3 regions of the Sporosarcina sp. E16_3 genome follow, and region 3 is predicted to be linked to each of the others. Evidence: riboswitches for the same ligand, from Rfam matches in the RefSeq annotation. Region 3 holds a riboswitch; each other region holds the start of a gene.
What was found. A riboswitch is a leader RNA that binds a small molecule or an ion and turns the genes downstream of it on or off. The one in region 3 is predicted to bind preQ1.
Positions count from the first base shown of each region.

Region 1 (2,204 bases), on a different contig from region 3:
TCGCAACGTCGAGGTTCTGGCTTATAAGGTAAGCAACCAAACTCGCGATTGTCACACGGAAGCCCGCGCTGAAGATCGTTTCGAACGATTCTTGGTGTTCATAGAAAGGGGCTGCAGGTAACTTAATGGCAATCCAGATGAAGAAAATTGCGAAAAGTTGTGCCATAAAACCTGTTAGAACGGTTCTTCTAGCAGCTTCTTTGCCATACGCTTCTGTTATGACATCCAGGAGCGGATAGGTGCAGACATAAATGAGTGCAGCTGCAGGTAATACAATCCACTCGCCAATACTGAATAATTTCACAGCTAATATATTTGATAAAATTAATAATCCGACGAAAAGTCCATTCAAATAATAAAGCATTGTTGTTACACCTCTTCTTATCGGTTATCGATTTTTTCGGGATACATATCGTGATTCATCAGTCGGTGTTCTGCCATTTGTTCATATTTCGTTTCGGGTTTACCGTAGTTGCAGTAAGGATCGATTGACAAGCCGCCACGCGGAGTAAATTTTCCCCACACTTCGATATAACGCGGTTCAATCAGTTTGATTAAATCATTCATAATAATATTGACGCAGTCTTCATGGAAATCACCGTGATTTCGGAAACTGAATAGATATAACTTGAGTGCTTTGCTTTCCACAAGTTTTTTATCCGGCACAAAACTGATATACATTGTCGCGAAATCGGGTTGCCCTGTCATCGGACAAAGTGATGTAAACTCCGGACAGTTGAATTTCACGAAGTAATCGCGACCCACATGCATATTGTCGACCGACTCTAAAATGTCGGGGTTGTACTCGTACACGTATTTTGTATTTTGATTGCCGAGCAAAGTTAAGTCGGTCAGTGTTGCTTCATCTCTTCCAGCCAATTAAAAAAACCTCCCGTATAATTTGTCAGGGAGGTCCATAGGTGCCGAAAAAGGGGCCATATTGAATGCACATGGCGTAAATTTCGTCATCCATAGTTTTTTATAGAGGGTCGCTATGAACCTCTCCCGAACAGGGTATTCATTTCGTATCTGACATTATAGGACGTGCGATGATTTGTCAATAGAACTTTTGTTCTTCAATCCGATCAAGGTATATAAAGCAACTGCGAGCAGGATGAATCCTGTCAGCATGAAAGCGGCTCGGTATTCCAAGTCCAAGAATCCAATCACGCTTGAACCTGCAACGACACCAATCGAGAAGAACGCGTAAAAATAACCATATGCTTTCCCACGAAATTCAGGAGATGATGAATCAATTAGCAGTGAGTTAATGGATGGGAAGAGGAAAGCGAATCCAGCCCCGTAAATACACATGGCGATATATAAGTTGTTCAATTCCTCAACTTGGCTCAAGAACAACATGCTTAATCCCATAAGTGTTATTCCAAATGCAAGTGTCACAACTGGCCGAACACGGTCAAAGATCCGGTTGATTGGCAATAAAAAGATGAGAATTGCGACGACACCGAATGTGCTTAGTAACAAACCAGTTGTTTTCGTATCAAATCCAAGTGATTCAACTTTTAAAGGCAACACAAGAGCGAGTACACCTTGTGAGAACATTAAAAAGAATGCCCCGGCAAATGCTCTGACCATCCCCGGATGTTGGAAAAGGTATTTGACACGGAAATTGTCAGCTCCTTTTGAAGGCAGTTTTCGTACATATGTAAACGATCGTAAAACAAAAAACGCAAGTATTGCCAGTAGCATCATTATGCCGCCGTTAACCGCCATAATGAAAGGTGTGCTCGTTTTAGCAGCTACAATGCCGCCATATGCTGGACCAATAATGGCTGCCAATCCAACGAATGCGCCGGAAATAGCAACACTTTTACCACGTTTAGACACTTCTGCACGGTTTGCCAAGAAAGTAAACGCAGCTGGGACAATTAGTCCTTCCATGAAACCATGGACAAAGCGGACACCGAGCAATGACGCCGGTCCATCAACAAATGCGTAGAGGAAGAGAGAGAGTGCCGAAGCGAAAAGTCCAAGTACGAGTATAAGGAAGGGTCCTCTTTTGTCAGTCATGAACCCAGAAATAATATTCCCAATTGTATTTGAAAATGAATACATACCAACCGCAAGTCCAACCAAAAATGGCGTAGCACCAAGAGATAATGCAAATGGACTCATAACGGGCAGTTGCGAAAATAAATCAAAAAACGAGAAGAAAACGATTAGGTAAACAAAACCACGCATAA
Region 1 covers NZ_JADPRX010000023.1:10,462-12,665, reverse strand. Annotated here, with positions in the region: gene I2483_RS13370 (queuosine precursor transporter) at 1-364, opposite strand, end outside; gene queF (preQ(1) synthase) at 382-879, opposite strand; PreQ1 riboswitch class I at 966-1,009, opposite strand; gene I2483_RS13360 (MFS transporter) at 1,036-2,202, opposite strand.
Region 1: linked by a shared signal. The riboswitch ahead of queF (preQ(1) synthase) and the one ahead of queC (7-cyano-7-deazaguanine synthase QueC) in region 3 are both predicted to bind preQ1.

Region 2 (2,204 bases), on a different contig from region 3:
TTTGGCATTAGTTGTGACAGCAGCGAAATTCTCGGGTGCTAACGCGCCATACCCGACGGTCAAAATAATCAGACCAATTGTGATGTAAAAGACATTTGAAATTTTCTTCATAATTCCCCCTCGTGTAACTGGTAATTTAGAAACAGCTTCTTACTATACTAGTAAAGTGCTTTTAAAGCAATCAATCGGTGTGTTTAGTATTGCCGTTTAAAGCGATTTTCATTCCTATGCCCTAATTACTCGTAATGAAAACCCATTTCAAATAAAATAAAATCGGCTGAAGACGTGTGTGTCCTCAGCCGGTTTTTTAATCTTCATCTTTAATGTCACGATCGGGTGGGATTGGTTCGTTCCGCCATTCATCGATTTGGTGTTTCAACATTTGGAGCTGTTCCAAATAGTGACCAAACTGATCCTTGTTAATGAGGAATTGTTCCCCATCATGGACGGAGCGGATACGGCCTTCCCGTACGTACTTTTCTACTTGTTCGACGGGCATACTAAGGTGTTCGGCGGTTTCTTGAATGGAGATATACATCGTAACCCTCCTAGAAAAGTCTCCGCCAATTCAATTGTAGACAAAGTGGCAGGGGACGTTTTGGTTAAATCAACTTTTCGAAATTAAGACGTTTATTCAAAGCTATCATAATCGGAATTCCGATTGCCATGACAACAAATTCGCCGATAGCAACTGTTAACCATGTAAGAAGGAAAGGCAGTCCTAACGCTAGGTTCAACTCGAAAGCAATGATGAACATTGTAAAGGTGAAGACAAGCGTGTTGAAGACCATTCGCTTGAACATTCCGGATATGAATTTAGCAGAAAAGATCGTGATTGAAAGAGCTAGGATTGATTGGCTTACCCCGAAAAACAGGTCATACATGCCAAGCGGGGAAAATAAGTTTGTCACAAACACGCCGAGTACAATCCCAAATATAAATTTCTTATTGAACACGACGAGATGGTTGAACATCTCAGGGATCCTAAATTGGATGGCTGCGTATGCTAATGGTGCTATTAATAGGGATACAGCTACATATAAAGCGGCGATAATCCCGCTAATGGCCATTGTTTTTATCTTCATTATTCTTTTCCTCCTAGTTTTTTTAGCGTGGGATGGTTGACGAACCACGTGTTAAAAGCCTGCAATACAGTGTATCATAGTGTTTTTGATTCGTACATGTCAATACATGTGAAAAACGAAGAGGTACGAATTTAGGGAGGATAAATATCGGTGTACGATGCCTTGTGGGAGCAATGATTCTTCTAGATATAGATGAATGTAGTCAGTCAAAGAATGGGGAAAGAGCTTTAAACCACGAGGGTATAAAAGCTCTTTTTGGAGGTGTTTATATGCGCTCTAACCTAAGGGGTTGTACGCTTTGCCATCCAGTTCCGAATGGCTGTAATAACTTCTTTCAATTCCATCCCGCTATCCGTAAGTTCGTATCCAATTATAGTAGAAGGCTCCAATTGTTTTTTTATAACAAGGCCTTCTTTGATTAATTCATTTAGCCGTTCTGTTAAAAGTCGGTCTGATATCCCTGGAATACCCTCAGTGATTTCATGAAAACGCTTGGGTCCGGACATCAATGTATAAATAATTACCCCCATCCATCTCTTGCCAATAAATTCAATCGTATCGTGAAAGTTGTTGCAGACATGTGATGAAATCCCACATTCGTTCGGTTGATTCACTAGTCAAACCTCCATTCTGCTTTATCTTTCATCTATCTTAACATGTATCGTTAGGGTTGACACATACAACTTACTAATGGTAAGTTGTATGCAATCACTTACTATTAGTAAGTTGTAAAAGGGAGGCAATACAATGACTACAACATTAGATTCAAATTTATATAGTGTAATGAACGCAAGGAAATCAGTGAGGGTGTTCGATCCGAACGCTACAATCGGTAAAGAAGAAATTGCAGAAATGCTGAAGTTGGCTACAATTGCTCCTTCATCCAGCAACCTACAATCTTGGAGCTTTATCGTTTTTCAAGACGCAGAATTGAAGAAGGAACTGAAAAAAATAGCCAATAATCAAGCTGCCGTTGAGGATTCTTCTGCTGTTATTGCGGTCTTGGGGAATATAGATGCGTATAAGAAAGTGGAACAAATTTATACACAAAACGTGGCAGAAGGACATATGGATGATTCTATTAAGGATCTCACAATTGCCAGTACGAATGCAGTTTAT
Region 2 covers NZ_JADPRX010000009.1:27,369-29,572, reverse strand. Annotated here, with positions in the region: gene I2483_RS07725 (BCCT family transporter) at 1-111, opposite strand, end outside; gene I2483_RS07720 (excisionase family DNA-binding protein) at 308-538, opposite strand; gene I2483_RS07715 (QueT transporter family protein) at 603-1,085, opposite strand; PreQ1 riboswitch class I at 1,093-1,139, opposite strand; gene I2483_RS07710 (winged helix-turn-helix transcriptional regulator) at 1,367-1,699, opposite strand; gene I2483_RS07705 (nitroreductase family protein) at 1,833-2,204, shown strand, end outside.
Region 2: linked by a shared signal. The riboswitch ahead of I2483_RS07715 (QueT transporter family protein) and the one ahead of queC (7-cyano-7-deazaguanine synthase QueC) in region 3 are both predicted to bind preQ1.

Region 3 (2,204 bases):
TGGGCTTCCCCTTCAAAGCTTTAGATATTTTTTCTCTGGCTTCATCAGCAAGACCTTCACCACCAAAAGATAGGTTATAGCCATTAGGAGTCGCGGTACAAAGATTTTCAATGTAGTAGGTCTCTCTTTCTCGGAGTTCCTTTAGCGATGAACATTCTTCTAATTCCTCAATCGTGAATTTTTCCCTACCGTATTTCTGGATGGCTTTATTAATAACCATTCCCGAGTACCTGCAATGTTGATTAAACCTATCCTGTAATTTTTGAACTGTAATTCCTACATATTGTTTACCGTTCACTTCATTAGTTAGTACATAGACCTTCATGAAGCAACCCCCCATTAATCTATCCTTTACCTTTATTATAAAGTGATTTCTAGGATAAGAGAATAACTAAGGGCGATATATCACGTATGAGGTCGGCGTTTCTCGGACAATAACTTGGAGACATACTGGCTTATTGCTTCTCGTCAGAAGAACTTCCTGGATTGATTTGCAAATCTGTTCCGCCAATTTCTCCGTCGTCGGGAAATTGCTGTTAAATTCAGGATGATCATTTAGCAGAGAGTGATCGTATTTATCATGAATGAGGTTTTTGAGCTCTTTGAAATCAATCAGAAAACCGATTGGATCAAGTTCATTTCCTCCAATTGTTATATTTAAGTAATAGGTATGTCCATGCATCACTTGGCATTTTCCAGCATCTTCGCTTGGAATGAAATGTGCCGCAGAAAAATGCATGTCTTTGTTTAATTCAAAACGATAAGAATGCTGAACTTGCGGATAAAACTGCTGCATCATTTAGAAACACCAACAGACTTTTTGGATAAATAAGTAGCGAGTCCATCATTCCGTAGCACACAGGCAGGGCATTCCCCACAACCCGTACTCGGGATTCCGTTGTAGCAAGTAAGTGTCTTGTCCTGCACAAATTCAAACGCACCAAGTTCGTCAGACAATGCCCACACATCGGCTTTATCGAGCCACATCAATGGCGTATGGATGACAAACCGTCCGTCCATCGCTAAATTCAAAGTTACATTCAACGACTTTATAAAATTGTCACGACAATCAGGATAACCACTGAAATCCGTTTCACTCACACCTGTGATTAAGTGACGAGAACCAATCGCATCTGCATAAACTGCAGCAAATGAAAGAAACAAATGATTCCTACCAGGAACGAAAGTCGACGGCAATTCGCCTACTACTTCCTTCACTTCAATATCAGCCCGTGTCAAAGCATTCGCTGACAGCTGGTTGATCAAATTCATATCCAGTACTTTGAACGATACGCCTAGCTCGTCTGCAATTTGCCGAGCACACTCGATTTCCTCTGAATGTCGTTGGCCATAGTCAAACGTCACCGTTGCCACTTCACCAAAATTTTTCAATGCCCAAAATAGGCATGTCGTACTGTCTTGGCCACCGCTAAAGACGACAACCGCTTTTTCATTTTTCAATATAAACATCTCCTTAGTTTTTTAGAGAGGGAGTTTTCGAACCTCTTTTTTGAACCCTGTTAATGATAGCATAACTGGGGAATGGATGGGACGGTAAGAGGGGAATTGCAAGTTAACCTCTTAGATGAATAGGGATATGGACACTCACACAATCCGTTTTAAGATTGGAAATAGTTAGTTCTATTAAATCGAGGAGAAGACCGGTAAAATGAGTTACATCTGTATTTAAATTATGTGGTAGAGCCTGAAAAAAGAAAATCACAACTATAAAACCATAAGGAGTCGAATCATGAATATTTTACGAGGTCAAAAAGTTGATATTACAAAAAATACGGCAATTACGGATATTGTTACTGTCTTAGAATGGACGACGATAAACAAAGAAATGGAGATTGACGGAGCGGCATTTTTATTGGATGAAGGTGGACTCTGTAAAAACGATGAGAGCTTTATTTTTTATGGACAACCATATAGTATAGATAAATCTGTAAAGCATTTTAGCTCTACAAACGGGCAAAATGAAATCCACTTATCCTTGGATAAGGTTCCGAATACTATCCAAAAAATCGCACTTACCTTGACTATTCATGAGGGAGAGAGCAAAGGACAAAGTTTCAGTACAGTTTCTTCCGCCCGCTTAATTGTGAAGGATCGATTGAGTGGGCGAATCTTGTTTTCATTTACTTTCGGGGAAGAACTACAGCAAGAGACTGCCATCGTTGTTGGTGAAATCTATAGGCATA
Region 3 covers NZ_JADPRX010000002.1:198,989-201,192, reverse strand. Annotated here, with positions in the region: gene I2483_RS03370 (GIY-YIG nuclease family protein) at 1-325, opposite strand, end outside; gene queD (6-carboxytetrahydropterin synthase QueD) at 392-799, opposite strand; gene queC (7-cyano-7-deazaguanine synthase QueC) at 796-1,461, opposite strand; PreQ1 riboswitch class I at 1,469-1,512, opposite strand; gene I2483_RS03355 (TerD family protein) at 1,751-2,204, shown strand, end outside.